Regions from separate parts of the Shinella sp. HZN7 genome, predicted to be linked through region 1. Evidence: predicted binding sites of a transcription regulator. Region 1 holds the regulator's gene; each other region holds the start of a gene.

Region 1 (4,208 bases):
TCCGAGCGTTACCCCGCCAAGAAGATCGCCGCTGCCGGCGCGCTCGTCATGGTCACGCTCTACATCCTCGTTTCGGGCGGCGCGATCTCCGCGGTGCGCTCCTGGATCATGATCTGCATCATGCTGGTGGCGGTGCTGTTCGGCCGCGCGGCGATAAGCCTGCGCAATGTGGCGCTCTCGGCGATCCTCATCCTTGCCGTGACACCCTCTGCCGTCACCAATCCGGGGTTCCAGATGTCCTATGCCGCAACGCTCGGTCTCGTCGCCGGCTATGCGGCCTGGCGCGAGCGTCCGGTCCGCCGGGAGGGCGGGGGAGAGCGCCTGAAACTGTTCGGCGGCGCGCTCGGGCGCTTCTTCGGCGGGCTCATGCTGTCCTCGCTGATCGGCGGGTTCTCGACGCTGATCTATTCCATCGGCCATTTCCATCGCATTCCGGCCTATGGACTTGCCGGCAACCTGCTTGCCATGCCCGTCATCAGCGCCGTCGTCATGCCCTTCGGCCTCATCGCCGTGCTGCTGATGCCCTTCGGCCTCGATGCCGTGCCCTTCGCGATTATGGGCAAGGGCATCGACTGGATGATCGCGCTGTCGACATGGGTTGCAGGCTGGAAGGGCGAGATCGTCACCGGCCGCATTCCGCCGGCCGCGTTCCTGCTGGTCGGCCTCGGCGGCGGGCTTGTCTGCATCCTGCGCACGCGGCTGCGCCATGCCGGAACGCTGCTTGTCGGTCTCGGCCTCGCGCTTGCCTGCTTTCCGGTCGCAAGCGCCACGCCGGAAGTGCTGGTGTCCGAGGACGGCCGCCTCGTCGCCATCCTTCGCGGCGAAACCGTCGCGACCAACCGGGCGAGACCGCCGGACTTCATCTATGCCCAGTGGCGGCGCGCCCTCCGGCTCGGCGATCTCACGAAACCGGAGATCCGCAGGAGCGCCGGACTGACCCTCGAGGACGCCGGCGAAACCACCGGCATGACCGCGGGGCAGAAACGGCCGCGGCGCAAGGCCGACCGGCAGAAGGCGAAGGATGCCATGGTCTCAGCGCTCGCGGCGGCCCGGACCGGCAAAGGTTTCGTCTGTGAAGCAAAGGCATTCTGCGCCGCCGTCTCGCCGAGCGGCTGGCGGATCGTCACCCTGGACGACGTCGCCTTCCTGGGCACGGCCTGCGATGCGGCCGACCTTGTCGTCGTGTCCCTGGCCCTGCGGCTGGAGGCCTGCCGCTCCGGCGCGCGCCTTGTGACGGCGCGCCACCTGAGGCGAACCGGCGCCCTCGAAATCCAGCCGGCCGACGGGGACACATCCCGCGCCGTCTCCGAAGCGCGCATCCTGCCGGCCGTGGAAAGCCTCGACCGGCCCTGGACCCGCCACCGCACCTATGACTGGCGCACCGGCAGCTTCGATCCGTCTTGAGCATTTCCGCTTTTCCTCGAACCGCGAGAACACTCCAACTCTTTGTTTTAACGCAATTCCGGACGCAGGACCGCTTGGCACGTCTGCTGGAATTGTTCCCGGGATCAGTGATAGCGGCGGATGAGGCCGACCAGCTTGCCCTGGATCTTCACCCGGTCCGGCCCGAAGATGCGGGTCTCGTAGGCGGGGTTTGCCGCTTCGAGCGCGATGGAGGCGCCCTTGCGGCGGAAGCGCTTCAGCGTGGCCTCCTCGTCGTCGACGAGCGCGACGATGATCTCGCCGGGATTGGCGCTGCTCGCCGTGCGGATGATCACCGTGTCGCCGTCGAGAATGCCGGCCTCGATCATCGAATCGCCCTTGACCTCCAGCGCGTAGTGTTCGCCGTTGCCGATCATCTCGGCCGGCACGGTGATGTCATGGGTGTTGTTCTGGATCGCGGAGATCGGCACGCCGGCGGCGATGCGGCCCATGACCGGAACGGAGACGGAAGAGGAAACCTCCGCCACGGGCGTGCGCTGCGGCGGGGCGGCGACGGGCGGCTGCTTGCCGCGGCTGCCCTCGATGACGGCCGGCGAGAAGCCGCGGCGCGGCTGCAGGCTCTGCGTATAGGCTTCGGGGAGCTTTATCACCTCCAGCGCGCGGGCCCGGTTGGGCAGGCGCCGGATGAAACCGCGCTCTTCCAGCGCCGTGATGAGGCGGTGGATGCCGGATTTGGAGGCGAGATCCAGCGCATCCTTCATCTCGTCGAAAGAGGGGGGAATGCCGGATTCCTTCATCCGTTCATGAATGAACAGGAGGAGTTCCTGTTGTTTCCGCGTGAGCATGGCCCCTCCACCGAGAATCGTGAAACAAATCCAGAACAGACACTATCTGTTCCATATGTGTTCTGCAAGGGGCTGCTGAAACAATAATACCGTTCAGGCGGACGGTTCGCGCAGGAGCAGGACCGTGCAGGCCGCGCCCGCGGGGCCGCCGGGGCATGCGGCGGGCGGATGAGGAGGCCTTCGGCGGTGGCGAAGGCCTTCATCATGGAGGAATCCTGCTTTTCGAGGGGCGTGACGCGCAGTTCGCCGGCGGGGCCGCGGGTGATGCGCGCGCGGACATAATCCTGCCGGTGGTCGTTTTCCTTGAGCGGGACGACGGTGATGGCCGGATGCTCCAGGCTCTTCGCCGGCAGGTGGGCAAGACGGCGCACGAGAGGGACGAGGAAGAGGTGGGAGCAGACGAGGCTCGAAACGGGATTGCCGGGCAGGCCGATGACCTGGACGGCGCCGAGGCGGCCGACCATCAGGGGCTTGCCCGGGCGCATCGCGATTCGCCAGAAGTCGAGATCCATGCCGGCCGCGCCGAGCACGGGCTTCACGAGGTCGAAATCCCCGACGGAGGCGCCGCCGAGCGTGACGAGGGCGTCGATACCGAGCGTCAGCGCGTGGCGCACGGCCGCCAGCATCGCTTCCTTGTCGTCGGCGACGATGCCGAGGTCGATCACCTCGGCGCCGGCCGCGCGGGCGAGGGCCGCGACGCCGTAGGTGTTGGAGGCGATGATCTGGCTGGCGCCGGGCGGCGTACCTGCCGGCACGAGCTCGTCGCCGGTGGCGAGCAGGGCGATGCGCGGGCGGGCACGGACGGTCAGTTCCGCATGGTTCATGGCCGCCGCGACCGTCAGGCGGCCGGCATCGAGCACGTCCCCGGCCTTCAGGACGATCTCGCCTTCGGCAAAATCCTGGCCGCGCGGGCGGATGTGGCGGCCTTTCGGCGTGAGGAAGGTGGTGCGGATGCGGCCGTCTTCCAGCACCTCGGCATCTTCCTGCAGCAGCACGGTATCGGCGAAGGCCGGCAGCGGGGCGCCGGTGAAGATGCGCACGGCCTCGCCGGGACCGGCGGTGCCTTCGAAGGCGTGGCCGGCGGAGGAGAGGCCTGCGACCCTCAGGATCGCGCCGAGCGCGGCGATATCCGCGTGGCGCACGGCATAGCCGTCCATCGCGGAATTGTCGAAGGGCGGCTGCGTCAGCCGGGCGGCGACATCCTCGGCAAGCACGCGGCCGTCGGCCTCCTGCAGCCGGACCGTCTCCGTGCGCCGGATCGGACGGGCGGACAGAAGCAGGCGGTGGAGGGCGTCCTCGACGGGAAGCAGCGCCGCCATCAACCGGCGTCCCCGCGCCGGTAGTCGCCGGAGCGGCCGCCGGATTTTTCGACGAGGCGGATGCCGCCTATCTCCATTTCGCGGTCCGCGGCTTTCGCCATGTCGTAGATGGTCAGGCACGCGACGCTGACGGCCGTCAGCGCCTCCATCTCGACGCCGGTGCGGCCGGTGAGCCTGGCCATCGCCTCGACGCGCAGGCCCGGAAGGGCGCGGTCCTCGCGGATATCGACGGCGACCTTCGTCAGCATCAGGGGATGGCAGAGCGGGATGAGGCTGGCGGTCTGCTTGGCGGCCATGATGCCGGCAAGGCGCGCCGTGCCGATCACGTCGCCCTTCTTGGCATCACCCTTGAGGATGAGGTCCAGCGTTGCCGGCGCCATGCGGATGGACCCTTCGGCAACCGCGATGCGCACCGTCTCGGCCTTGTCGCCGACATCCACCATGCTGGCTTCGCCGGACGCGCCGATATGGGTGAGCGTGCGGGCCTCCTCGGCCATCATTCCGCTGCCAGCATGCCGGCCGAGCCGGTGAGGAGTTCGCGGGTCGCCGCCGCCACGTCATCCTTGCGCATCAGGCTTTCGCCGACGAGGAAGGTGGAGATGCCGACCTTGCCGAGCCGTTCGCAATCCGCATGGGTGAAGATGCCGCTCTCGCCGACCAG
Region 2 (4,208 bases), on a different replicon from region 1:
TCGCCATGGCCAGGGTTTTCACCCGGCCGGGGGTCGAAGAGCAGGCTTTCACCATCCCAGCTTGCCGTGCCGTTCGGCGTCGCGATGATCCAGTCCATGTCGGCAAAGCGCCGGCGGAAGAAGGGCGCCGTGCGGGCGACGACGAAATGGGACGGCTCGAACCAGGCAAAGAAGCGCCGCCGGCCGTTCGTGTCGCCGGCAATCTCCTTGAAGCGCACGAAGGCCGTCATCTTGTGGCTGTCGCGATTGACGTTCCTGGCAAGCAGCCGCGCCCATGCGACATCCTTGTCCGCGTCCAGTTCCAGCAGGCGGCGATCGGACTGCAGACGCCACAGCAGCCTGTAGAGCAGATGGAAACGGCCGGGCTCCGTGTGGCAGACGACCGCCTCGGCCAAGGGCAGGAAGGCGGACGGCACGGTGAGTGGCTGCGCGCGCTTGTCGGGCTTCGGCAAATCCGGCAGCGCATTGGCGGCAAACAGTTCATCGTCCAGGCCACGGATGCGCCAATCCGCCTCGCGAGGCGAAATGCCGGCCGCGGCCAAGGCCCGCGCCGCATCGCGCCACTCGGCAAAATCGCCTCGGCCGAAAAGCGGAATCGTCTGCATCAGAGCAACGAGAGCTGTTCCGGCTTCGGCGCGAAAAGCACTTTCAGGTCGGCGCGATCGGCAAGCCGCCGCGGCACCCAGCCCTCCGCCTCGATAAAGGCGCGCACCTTGCGCAGCGAAACGCCGAGCCTTGCCAGATCATCGAGCCTGAGACGCCGGAAGCGGCGGCTGGAAAGGATGGACGCAACCGTCTTCGTACCGAGGCCCGGCACCCGCAGCAGCCGCTCGCGCTCCGCGCGGTTGACGTCGACTGGAAAATCCTGGCGGTTGGCAAGCGCCCAGGCGAGCTTGGGATCCATGTCGAGATCCAGCATGCCGCCGGTCGCCCCGGTGATCTCCTCCACGCCGAAACCGTAGAACCGATAGAGCCAGTCCGCCTGGTAGAGCCGATGCTCGCGCACCAGCGGTGGCTTGATGAGCGGCAGCGCGCGGGAGGCATCGGGAATCGGGCTGAAGGCCGAATAGTAGACGCGCTTCAGCCCGTAGCCACTATAGAGCCGGGCACTGGTCTTCAGGATGGTGGCGTCGTCTGCACCATCGGCGCCGACGATCATTTGTGTGCTCTGGCCGCCGGGCACGAAACGCTTGCGCCGCTTGGTCTGCAAGGTCGGATCATCGGCCGCCTCGATCTTCCGGCGCAATTCCCCCATCGCGCGGCGAATGCCCTCCGGCCGCTTTTCCGGCGCGAAGCGGCCAATGCCGGCATCCGTCGGCAGCTCGATATTGAGCGAGAGCCGATCGGCATACAGCCCCGCCTCCTCGATCAGTCCGGGCGCGGCATCGGGAATGGACTTCAGGTGGATGTACCCGCGAAAACCATGAACGGTGCGCAGGTCCCGCGCCACCCGCACCATCTCGCCCATCGTGTGATCCGGCGAGCGGATGATGCCGGAGGACAGGAACAGCCCCTCGATATAGTTGCGCCGATAGAATTCGAGCGTCAGCCACACCACTTCCTCCGGTGTGAAGCGGGCGCGCTCCACATTGCTGGACGAGCGGTTGATGCAATAGGCGCAGTCGAAGATGCAGAAATTGGTGAGCAGGATCTTGAGCAGCGAAATGCATCGCCCGTCCGGCGCATAGGCATGGCAAATCCCCGCCCCTTCCGTCGAGCCCAAACCGCCGGTGCCAACAGAATCACGTTTGACCGTTCCGCTCGAAGCGCACGAGGCATCATATTTGGCGGCATCCGAAAGGACGGCCAAGCGTTGCTGCAACGATTTCTTCATATTTGTTCACTATATGTTCCATGTCATGCCGTCAAACGAAAAGAATCGCCCGGTGGCGCGAAGCCTTCGCTGTTGACGGAATGCGCGAGATCAAGCGTCGCGAAATCCCGTCGAGCGGCGCTCGGCATCGATTTCGAAGGGCCGACATCGCAATGCCTTTCAAGGGTTGCCGCTGCCGGCGGTTTCATCCCTTGGGCGAACAAGAAATTCCTGCAGCAAAATGCAGGAGGCCGGCTTGCCGCCGGCTCTGCAATCCTACCAGCAGCAGAAGCCACCATCGACGAGAAGGTCGACGCCGGTCACGAAGCTTGCAGCATCGGAGAGCAGGAAAACGGCAGGACCGACCATCTCGTCCACGCTCGCCATGCGCTGCATCGGGGTCTGTTCCTCGAACAGCCTCGTCTGGTGCACCATTTCAGGGCGGGTGTTCATCGGCGTCGCAGTGTAGCCCGGGCTGATCGTGTTCACGCGAATGCCGCGCGCCACCCACTCCATCGCCATCGACTTGGTCATGTGGATGACGCCCGCCTTGGAGGCGTTGTAATGGCACTGGCTGAGGCCGCGGTTGACGATGACGCCGGACATGGAGGCGATATTGACGATGGAGCCGCGGCCGCTCTTCAGCATGGCGCGGGCTTCCGCCTGGCAGGAGAGGAAAACACCCTTCAGGTTGATGTCCATCATCGTCTGGAACTGGTCTTCCTCCATCTCCTCCGCCGGATTGGCATTGGCGATGCCGGCCGCGTTGACGGCGAGCGTGAGCGAACCGAGCTCCGTCTCCGTGCGGGCGACCGCATCGTTCAGCGCCGCGCCGCTGGTAACGTCGGCCGCGATCCGGATGCTGCGGCGCCCGGCCTTCGCGATGAAATCGGCCGTCGTCGCGAGGCCATCATCGCTGCGGCGGTCGAGCAGCGCGACATCCGCGCCGCACTGGGCAAGGCCCATGGCAATGCGCTGGCCGATGCCGCTGCCGGCTCCCGTCACGAAGGCGACATTTCCGGAAAGATCGAACAATTTCGGCGCGTTGAGGGAGATGTCAGTCATGATGCTTTTCCTGTTCAGATCGTCGCCAGTTCCATGACCGAGACGTCGTTTGCCTCCGCGCGGTCCAGGATACCGGCCTGTTTGCCCTGCGCCATGACCATGATGCGGCTGGAGACGCCGAGCACTTCTTCAAGGTCGGAACTGACCACGATGACCGCGACGCCCGCGCGGGCGAGGTCCATGATGAGGTCGTAGATCGACGAGCGGGCGCCGACATCGATGCCGCGCGTCGGTTCATCCAGCACCACCACCTGCGGCTTGCGCGCCAGCCACTTGGCGAGCACCACCTTCTGCTGGTTACCGCCGGAGAGCTCGCCCGCATTCTGCCCGCCCCGGCCCTTGACGCCGAAGCGCTTGATATAGTCCTCGGCGAACTCGCGGATGCGGCGCGAGGAAAGCCAGCCGTTGCGGGAAATCTCGCCGAGATTGGCATAGCCGATATTTTCCGCGATCGAATGTTCGAGCACGACGCCCTGGAGCTTGCGGTCCTCCGGCACGAGCACGATGCCGTTGCGGATCGCGTCGATCGGCGAGCGCGGCGTGACGGCCTTGCCGCGCAGCAACACCTCGCCGCCGGAAATGGGGTCGGCACCGGTCATGGCGCGCACCAGTTCCGTGCGGCCGGCACCCATCAGGCCGGCAATGCCGAAGACCTCGCCCTTGCGAACGGAAAAACTAATATCGCGGAAGGCTCTCGACGGCGAAGAAAGGTTCCGCACTTCCAGCGTCACCTCCTCCGTCGGTGCAGGCAGCGTTGGGAACATGCGCTCCAGCGAGCGCCCGACCATCGCCTCGACGATGGTGCGGACCGGCACGTTGCCGCTGTCGAATTCCTGCACCTTGGCGCCATCGCGCATGACGACGATGCGGTCGGCGATCTGGCGGATTTCCTCCAGCCGGTGCGAAATGTAGACGATGCCGACGCCGTCAGCCTTCAGCCGTTCGATCTGCTGGAAGAGGAGTTGCGTCTCCTCGCCGCCGAGTGCTGCGGTCGGCTCGTCGAGGATGAGCAGGCGCGCGTTGAGCGTCAACGCCTTGGCGATCTCGATAAGCTGCTGTTTTCCGGTGGAAAGGCCCTCGACGAGGCGATCGGGCGAAATGTCGAGGCCGAGCCGCTTGAGGCCGCTCCTCGCCCGCTCTTCCATCGCCCTGCGGTCGATGCGGCCGGCCTTCATGGGATAGCGGCCGACGAAGACGTTTTCCGCGATGGAAAGCTTCGGCAGCAGCTTCAGTTCCTGGTGGATCATGCCCACGCCCTCGTCCATCGCCGCGCGCGGATTGGCGGGGGCATAGGGCTTGCCGAGCCAGGTCATCTCGCCCGCGGAGGGCT
Region 3 (4,208 bases), on a different replicon from region 1:
GATCGATCGTCTCGATGCGGTCCGTCAGGAGCCGGATGAGCTGTCTTTCGTCGCGCGCAGGCCGCGCCGTGCCGATGCGGATCGCCTGCAGGGAATTGTCGACACGGTGGAAGAGGAGATCGAGCCGGCGGGCGCCGAGGCCGCGTTTTTCCAGCGCCGCGCAGAGATCGTGCACGAGGCCGGCCGTGTAGCGCGCGATGGTCTCGGGGGCCCCGATCGGCTCGCCGAAAACCTTGCGGACCGTGACGAGCTCCGGGTCGCGCAGCGGATCGACGGGTTCGGAAATCCTGCCCTGGAGCTGGGCGAGCCGGCGGCCGAGAAGCGGGCCGAAGCGCAGGACGAGCGGTGCGCGCGGCACGGCCAGCACATCGCCGATCGTGGAGAAGCCGAGCACATGAAGGCCCGTCACGGTTTCCGGCGGTATCCGCAATCCCGCGACCGGCAGGGGCGACACGGCCTCGCCGGCCTTGCCCGGCGGGAGGACGCATACGGGATCGGCAAGGAAGCGGGCGGCGGCATGGGCCGCGCCCCAGCTGTCGGCGATGGCGGCACGGGCAAAGATGCCGGAGGCGGAAAGACGGTTGACGAGGCCGGTCAGCATGCGCGCCTCGCCGCCGTGCAGGTGATCGGCACCGGTCGTGTCGATGACGAGGCCATCGGGCGGGTCCGGGGCGACGATGGGCGCATAGTGCTGCAGGGCCCAGAGCGCGAGGCGGCCGAGGGCGGCGGCATCGGCCGCGGGGGCGGCGGGCATGGTGAGGACGCCCGGCAGCAGCGCATGGGCCTTGGTGAGCGGCATGCCGACGCGCAGGCCCGCCTGCTCGGCCGGCCGGCTCACCGCCGTCAGGATGCGACGCGCGCCGTCGCGGCCGACGAGCACGAGCCGGCTATCCGGCGGCGGCGCCGATGCGCCGAGCGCCCGCCGCAGGCGATCGATCGGCCAGCCGGGAAGAAAAAGCGATACGACCCTCGGCATCGGTGGCCTCCACGTCAAAGTCCGCCGCCTCGCCGGCCCGGCAGCGGGCCAGTTCCAGCAGCCATTGCGCCCGGCCGACACCCGGCACGGGAAGGGGAACGGAGGGCCGCACAGAGACCCGCCAGCGCGTCACCGCGGCAGAGGGCTGCGCAAGGGCATCCGCCTCCTTGCGGTGACGGAAACGGCGCAGGGCAAGGCCGAGCGTGCCGCCGGCCTCCGCGGCGAGCTGCAGGCGGCGCGAGGCGGTCGTCGACAGGCGCGCCACCTCGGCGACGACGGCGCCGAGCCCGCCATGGCGCAGCCCCTCCTCGAAACAGAGCAGCAGGCTCTTCTCGTCGGCCGCCTCCACATAGAGGACGCGGCCGGGCGCAAGCCCCGCCTGCGCCAGCGCCGGCGCGAAAAGATCGGGCCGCGTGAGGCACCAGAGCACCTGCCCCCTGGTGCGCGCGGCGATGCCGGCGGCAAAGAGCATGGCGGCGCTGGCCTCGACGGCATCGTTGCCGCCGCCGCAGATCTCGTGCAGGCTGGCCAGCGCCAGCCCGCCGCCCGGCAGCCGCTCGTCGATCTCCGGCACGCCGAAGGGCAGCACCGCCCGGTCGCGCTGGGCGCGGCCGTCGAACTGCCGGATGCGGTCGCGCAGATCGGCGACAACGGCATGCACGGAGGCGGACATCGGCTTGGCGGACTCCCTATTGAAAGACAGTATGTTCTTTATTTGTTCTCAAATTCCGCAAGAGTCAATCGCCCGGTCGCGTCGGAAAGATCACAGTTTGAATCATCGGCGGGAACCAAGTGGCGCGGCGAAAGTTCTCCTTTCGCCATTCCATCAAATCCAGGAGACATGTCCATGGCTGACGAAAAGAGCACCGGCAAACGCACGCTCGGCGTCGTTGAAGGGCGCGACAGCATTTCGGAAGATGCCAGCGCTGCGGCGGCAGAAGCAACGGTGAGCGAACAGATCGAGGCGCTGAAGGCGGAAATCAGCCGGCTGAAGGAATCCGCGGGGCTGATCGCCGAAGGCACCGGCCAACTGGCGGTCGCCAAGGCGGAATCGCTGCGTGACGAGGTACGCCAGACGATCCAGGCCAACCCGCTCGCCGCGCTGGCCGGCGCCGCCTTCATCGGCTATCTGTTCGGCCTTCGCCACCGGTGACATGCGCATCCCCGGGCCAGGCCCGGGGATACGGAGAAAATCAAGGAAACCTGCATCTTGCATCCGTTTCCTCACAGCATGAAAAAGCCCGGCAATGCCGGGCTTTCGTTTGCTCAGAACCAGCGCTGGCGGCGGGGCGGTTCGCTTTCGAGCGAGCCGAGCAGGTATCCGATGACGACGCCGGCAAGACCTGCGGTCAAGACGACCGTAGAAAGTGCCGCGGGATGCTCGCGCGCGGCCTGGGCGACGGCGGCGCCTTCGTTGCGCACATATTTCGTTGCCGAGCGGACGGCCGGCCCGGCAGCCTCCACGGCATTGCCGGCGCGATCGCGGATGGCCTCGTAGGCCTCGCTGCCGCGTTCGCCAAGATCCTTCTGGAGCTGGGCGATCTCTGCGCGCAGGGCGGAAATCTGGGATTGGACGTCGTTGCTTGCCATTGCGGTCTCCTTGTCAGCAATGGAGACCGAACGGTTTTCGCGCGGCTTGGTTCCCGGGGCCGGGCGATTTGCCCTCAGCCGGCCTGGCGGCGGCCGTCGCGGCGGATCTGCGAGGGCGTATCGCCGAAAGCGGCACGGAAGCGGCGGGTGAAGTGCGACAGGCTCTCGAAACCGGTCTCCAGCGCGATCTCGATCAGCGGCTTGTTGGTACGCATCACCATGGTGAGCGCCGCGGCCATGCGGATCTTCATGTAGATCGCGCTCGGCGAGGCGCCCATGTCGCCCTCGAACAGCCGCTCGAGCTGGCGGCGCGAGACGCCCGTCATGGTGGCGATGCTGTCGATCGACAGGAGGTCCTCGGTGTGCTGTTCCATCATCATGATGGCGAGGTGCACGCGGCGGTCGCGGGCCTCGAGGCCGAGCGGGTTGCGCGGCTGTACGTCGGTCGCATCGCGCCGGTGGCGGATCTGCAGGATTTCCAGCGCGTTGCGCTCGGCCGCCTCGCCGACATGGTGGCGCACGAGCGTCGCGGCGAGATCGGCGACGCTGCTGCCGCCGGCACAGGTGGCGACCTTGCCGTCGAAGCGGAAGATCTGTTCCGACGTCGCCTCGATATCGGGAAAACGGCCGCGGAAATCGCGGTGGTGCAGCCAGCTTACGCAGGCCGTGTGCCCCTTCAGAAGGCCCGCCTCGGCCAGGATGAAGCTGCCCGTACAGAGGCCGATCAGGCCGACGCCGGCCTGGGCGGCCTTGCGCAGATAGGCCTGGGCATAGCTGTCGATGGGTTCCTCCACCGACAGGAGGCCGCCGACGACGGCGATGTAGTCGAAACAGGCGGGATCGGCGAAGGGAGCGGTCGGGGCGACCTGGATGCCGCTCGACGACGTGATGAAGTTGCGCGTGCTGCTCAGCACGTCCCAGTCGCAGTGGACGCGGCGCGAACGGTCCTCGCTGTCGCTGGCCAGCCGCAGCGTATCGACGAACAGCGCGAAGGCCGACAGCGTGAAACTTTTCGACAGGATGAAGCCGACGCGCAGCGCCTTCGGCGCAAGGGCCCCGTTCATCTCCTTCGACGTGCGAACATCTGCCGCCATCCAGCTCTCCCAGGCCGTTCCGCCGGACACTATCGTCGAAGGCACGAACCGCTGGCAAGAGCCATAGCAGATTTCGCGCGCCGTCTCCATTCCCCGAACGCCGCCGGCTGCCGGTCCTGCGCAGGTCGGCCGGAATTGCCTTCCGCAAAACCGCTTCACACTTTTGCTGGAATTGCTTTAGCGGGCAAACTTGCGGGCGCCGGCCACGCAAAGCACGATGGCGAGCGTCGTGACCAGCATCAGCGGGCTCACGCGCTCATGCAGCAGGACGGCGGCGAGCAGGAGGCCGAAGAAGGGCTGGAGCAGTTGCAACTGGCCCACCGCCGCGATGCCGCCGAGCGCCAGGCCCCGATACCAGAAGACGAAGCCGATCAGCATGCTGAAGACCGAGACATAGGCGAGCCCCGCCCAGGCGCCGCCATCGATGCCGGCGAAGGTCCCGGGCAGCGAGACGAGCGCGATGATCGCCATCAGCGGCAGGGAGAGGATCAGCGCCCAGGAAATGACCTGCCAGCCGCCGAGCGTGCGCGAGAGCTTGGCGCCTTCCG
Region 4 (4,208 bases), 1.7 Mb from region 1:
TCGGCGGCGGAGCGCACGCCGTTGAGATCGACCGCGGCGTCGGCGAGCAGCGCCAGCGCCTGGCTGCCCAGCCGGTCGTCGCCGACGGCGCCGGCCATGCGCACGATCGCGCCGGCGCGGCGGGCGGCGAGCGCCTGGTTGGCGCCCTTGCCGCCGGCGGCGGTGGTGAAGCTGCTGCCCATGACCGTCTCGCCCGGCTTCGGCAGGCGTTCTGGCGTGGCGATGAGGTCCATGTTGATGGAGCCGAAGACGGTGATCATGAGAGGTGCCCCTTGTCGTTTCCGCCGGACACTGCCCGAGGCGGTCAGTCCTCGTCAACCACCCTCAGCCGAAGCTGTCCCGTCCGGGTCTCCACGGCAGTCTCCGCAGGCGCGGAAAGCGCTGATGCCGCCTCGAATTCCATGTCGCCGATGCGCGCGCCACGCCGGGTCAGCTTCTCCGTCGAGGTCAGGATGAGGTCGACATCCTTCTGCGCGGCGGTGAAATGGCCGGAAAGCTTGCGCACCCGGTCGTCGAGCCGCGTCAGGTCGTCCATCAGCCTGATGACCTCGCCCTGGATGACATGGGCCTGCTCGCGCATGCGCTGGTCCTTTAGAAGCGCCTGCAGCACCTGCACGGACAGCATGAGCAGCGAGGGCGAGACGATGACGATGCGCGCCCGGTGCGCCCGCTGCACGATGGCCTCGAAATTCTCGTGGATGCTGGCGAAGATCGATTCGGAGGGCACGAAGAGGAAGGCGGTGTCCTGCGTCTCGCCGGCGAGAAGATATTTTTCGGCGATATCGCGGATATGGGTCTCCATGTCGCGGCGGAACTGCTGTGCCGCGAGCTTGGTGGCCTCGGGCGAGCGCCCGTCCGACAGCGCATTCCACGCCTCCAGCGGGAATTTCGCATCGACGACGAGGGGCGGCTGGCCGTTCGGCATGCGGATCGTGCAGTCGGGCCTGACGCCGTTGGAAAGCTGCGCCTGGAACTGGTAGGCGCCTGATGGCATGGCATCGGCGATGATCGTCTCCATGCGCGACTGGCCGAAGGCGCCGCGGGTCTGCTTGTTGGAGAGGATCGCCTGGAGACCGACCACGTCCTTCGCCAGCGACTGGATGTTGCTCTGCGCATTGTCGATGACGGCAAGCCGCTCCTGCAGGCGGCGGAGGTTCTCGTGCGTCGAGCGGGTCTGCTCGGAGATCGACTGGCCGATCCGCTGCGTCAGGCCGTCGAGCCGCGCATTGATCGCCTGGTTCGTCTCCGATTGCTTCGCGCCGAAGACGTCGGCCATGGCGGCAACGCGGCCCTGCATTTCCGTTTGCGCCTTCAGGAGCTCGGCAAAGCGCAGCTCCGCCATCGCCGCCGCCTCGCGCTGGCGCGCCTGGCTGCGGCGGGCCGAAAGGAGGCCGAAGACGGCGATCAGCAGGGCGGCGAGCAGCACGAGCGCCGGGCCGGGGCCGCCGAGCCGGGCAAGGAGGGAGGCGAGCAGCATGTCAAAGGTCGGATCGATCATGCCGCGACCATAACACGGATTGCGGCGGAAACCAGATCATAACGTGAACAGATGCGTGGGACATGCGGCGCCGGCGACGGTTGAAGCCGATTGAAAGCGTCAAAAAACCGCGCTAAGGAGGCGAGATGACCATCAAGCCGCTGATTATCCTTCCCGATCCGATCCTCCGCCAGGTTTCGAAGCCCATCGAGACCGTCGACAGCGAGGTGAAGAAGCTCGCCGACGACATGCTGGAAACCATGTACGATGCGCCGGGCATCGGCCTTGCCGCGATCCAGATCGGCGTCGCGCGCCGCATGCTGGTGCTCGACGTCTCGAAGGAGGGCGAGGACAAGAAGCCGCTCGTCTTCATCAATCCGGAAGTCGTCTCCGCCTCGGATGCCCGCTCGGTCTATGAGGAGGGCTGCCTGTCGATCCCGGACTATTATGCCGAGGTCGAGCGCCCCGCGGCCATCACCGTCAAGCATCTCGACCGCGACGGCAAGGAGCAGCTCACGGAGGCCGACGGCCTGCTGGCGACCTGCCTGCAGCACGAGATCGATCACCTGAACGGCGTGCTGTTCATCGACCACATTTCCAAGCTGAAGCGCGAGATGGTGATCCGCAAGTTCACCAAGGCGGCGAAGCTGCGCGGCAGCAAGGCGCTCTGAGGCGACAACCAGGCGCTTGCCGCCCGGGCTTTGTTTCATGCAATTCCGGCCGCAGAACCGCTTCGCGCTTTTGCTGGACCTGCTTTCCTGGAGGCTGACCGATGGCCCTTCGCATCATCTTCATGGGCACGCCGGATTTCTCCGTGCCGACGCTTGAGGCGCTGGTGCAGGCCGGCCACGAGATCGTCGCCGTCTATTCGCAGCCGCCGCGCCCGGCCGGCCGCCGCGGCCTCGAACGGGTGAAATCGCCGGTGCACCAGGCGGCCGAAAGGCTCGGGCTTCCCGTCTTCACCCCGCTCAATTTCCGCGAGGAGGCCGACCGCGCGGCCTTTCGTGCGCTGAAGGCGGATGTCGCCGTCGTCGTCGCCTACGGCCTCCTGCTGCCGGAAGCGATCCTGACCGGTACCCGGCTCGGCTGCTACAACGGCCATGCCTCGCTGCTGCCGCGCTGGCGCGGCGCGGCGCCCATCCAGCGGGCGATCATGGCGGGGGACGCACAAACCGGCATGATGGTCATGCAGATGGAGAAGGGCCTCGACACCGGCCCGGTCGCGCTGACCCATCGCGTGGCGATAAGCGACACCATGACGGCCGGTGAGCTGCACGATACGCTGATGAGGGCGGGCGGCCCCCTGATGGTGGAAGCCATGGCGAAGCTCGAAGCCGGCGACCTGCCGCTGACCCCGCAGGCGCAGGAGGGCGTGCTCTACGCGGCCAAGATCGACAAGGCCGAGACCCGCATCGATTTTTCCCGCCCCGCCGGGGACGTGCACAACCATATCCGCGGCCTCTCGCCCTTCCCGGGCGCCTGGTTCGAGCTGCCGGTCGCCGGCAAGCCGGAGCGGGTGAAGGTTCTGGCGAGCGCGCGGGCCGGCGACACCACGACGAAAGCCGCCGGAACGGTTCTCGACGACCGGTTCACGATCGCCTGCGGTGACGGCGGGGCCGTCCGGCTCGTGCGCCTGCAGAAGGCGGGCGGCAAGCCGCTCGACGCGGCCGATTTCCTGCGAGGCACGCCCGTCGCGGCCGGCCAGGTCATCGGCTGATGCCGCGCTACCGCCTCCGCATCGAATATGATGGCACGCCCTATGTCGGCTGGCAGCGGCAGGACAACGGGCACTCCGTGCAAGGCGCCATCGAGGCGGCCATCCTGTCGCTGACGGGCGAGACCGTCTCGATCCGCGGCGCGGGGCGCACGGATTCGGGCGTACATGCCATGGGGCAGGTGGCCCATGCGGACCTTTCGCGGGTGTGGAAGGAGCACACGCTGCGCAACGCGCTCAACGCCCATCTCGGCATGACCGGCGAGCGGATCGCGATCCTCGATGCGGCGGCGGTGCCCGACGATTTCGACGCCCGCTTCTCGGCGGTGAAGCGGCACTATCTCTACCGCATCATCTCGCGCCCAGCGCCGCTGGCGCTGGAGGCGAACCGCGCCTGGTTCGTCGCCAGGACGCTCGACCACGAGGCGATGCATGCCGCCGGGCAGATGCTCGTCGGCAGGCACGACTTCACGACCTTCCGCGCCGCCCAGTGCCAGGCGAACAGCCCCGTGCGCACCATCGACCGATTGGACGTGACGCGCAGCGGCGACCTGATCGAGATGCGCGTCTCGGCGCAAAGCTTCCTGCACAACCAGATCCGTTCCTTCGCCGGCACGCTGAAGCTGGCGGGAGAGGGCAAGTGGACACGGGAGGACGTGCGCGCGGCGCTGGAGGCGCGCGACCGCAAGGCCTGCGGCCCCGTGGCGCCGCCGGACGGGCTCTATTTCATGGCTGTCGACTACTAGGCGGCCCGGAGGGCGAAAGGCGCATCAGCCCGGCAACGTGCCGAGGAGTTGCTGCAATTGCTGCCCGACGATCATCGGCGGCAGCACGTAGATCGCCGTCATGGCCGAGGCGAGCAGCGTCTGCCTGCCGACGCACATCCATACGAGGCGGAACTGCAGCACGACGCTGGCGCCGAAGACCGCATAGAGCAGCAGGCCGGCAAAGGGCGCGCTCGTGGGCAGGACCAGCGTCAGGGCGAAGGGGATCGCCGCGGCATAGGCGAAGGGCACG

The links. Region 1 encodes LexA, which represses DNA repair genes until DNA is damaged. Its sites were predicted from a motif close to TGTTCNNNNTGTGTTCNG; they were not measured.
Region 2: the regulator LexA is predicted to act here: its motif matches at 1,838-1,855, upstream of shn_RS27100 (putative DNA modification/repair radical SAM protein).
Region 3: the regulator LexA is predicted to act here: its motif matches at 1,682-1,699, upstream of shn_RS24150 (ImuA family protein).
Region 4: the regulator LexA is predicted to act here: its motif matches at 1,531-1,548, upstream of shn_RS00255 (DNA recombination protein RmuC).

The regions. Positions count from the first base shown of each region.
Region 1 is NZ_CP015736.1:1,782,589-1,786,796, forward strand. Features, by position in the region: gene shn_RS08645 (ComEC/Rec2 family competence protein) at 1-1,404, shown strand, start outside; gene lexA (transcriptional repressor LexA) at 1,509-2,228, opposite strand; partial or broken gene glp (gephyrin-like molybdotransferase Glp) at 2,322-3,547, opposite strand; gene moaC (cyclic pyranopterin monophosphate synthase MoaC) at 3,547-4,044, opposite strand; partial or broken gene trpC (indole-3-glycerol phosphate synthase TrpC) at 4,044-4,208, opposite strand, start outside.
Region 2 is NZ_CP015738.1:418,920-423,127, reverse strand. Features, by position in the region: gene shn_RS27105 (UdgX family uracil-DNA binding protein) at 1-605, opposite strand, end outside; gene shn_RS27100 (putative DNA modification/repair radical SAM protein) at 605-1,834, opposite strand; gene shn_RS27095 (SDR family oxidoreductase) at 2,090-2,878, opposite strand; gene shn_RS27090 (sugar ABC transporter ATP-binding protein) at 2,893-4,208, opposite strand, start outside.
Region 3 is NZ_CP015737.1:380,718-384,925, reverse strand. Features, by position in the region: gene shn_RS24155 (DUF6504 family protein) at 1-976, opposite strand, end outside; gene shn_RS24150 (ImuA family protein) at 888-1,649, opposite strand; gene shn_RS24145 (hypothetical protein) at 1,824-2,129, shown strand; gene shn_RS24140 (hypothetical protein) at 2,243-2,566, opposite strand; gene shn_RS24135 (GlxA family transcriptional regulator) at 2,641-3,660, opposite strand; gene shn_RS24130 (DMT family transporter) at 3,838-4,208, opposite strand, start outside.
Region 4 is NZ_CP015736.1:52,169-56,376, forward strand. Features, by position in the region: gene shn_RS00250 (ribokinase) at 1-260, opposite strand, end outside; gene shn_RS00255 (DNA recombination protein RmuC) at 305-1,498, opposite strand; gene def (peptide deformylase) at 1,624-2,148, shown strand; gene fmt (methionyl-tRNA formyltransferase) at 2,250-3,194, shown strand; gene truA (tRNA pseudouridine(38-40) synthase TruA) at 3,194-3,937, shown strand; gene shn_RS00275 (hypothetical protein) at 3,962-4,208, opposite strand, start outside.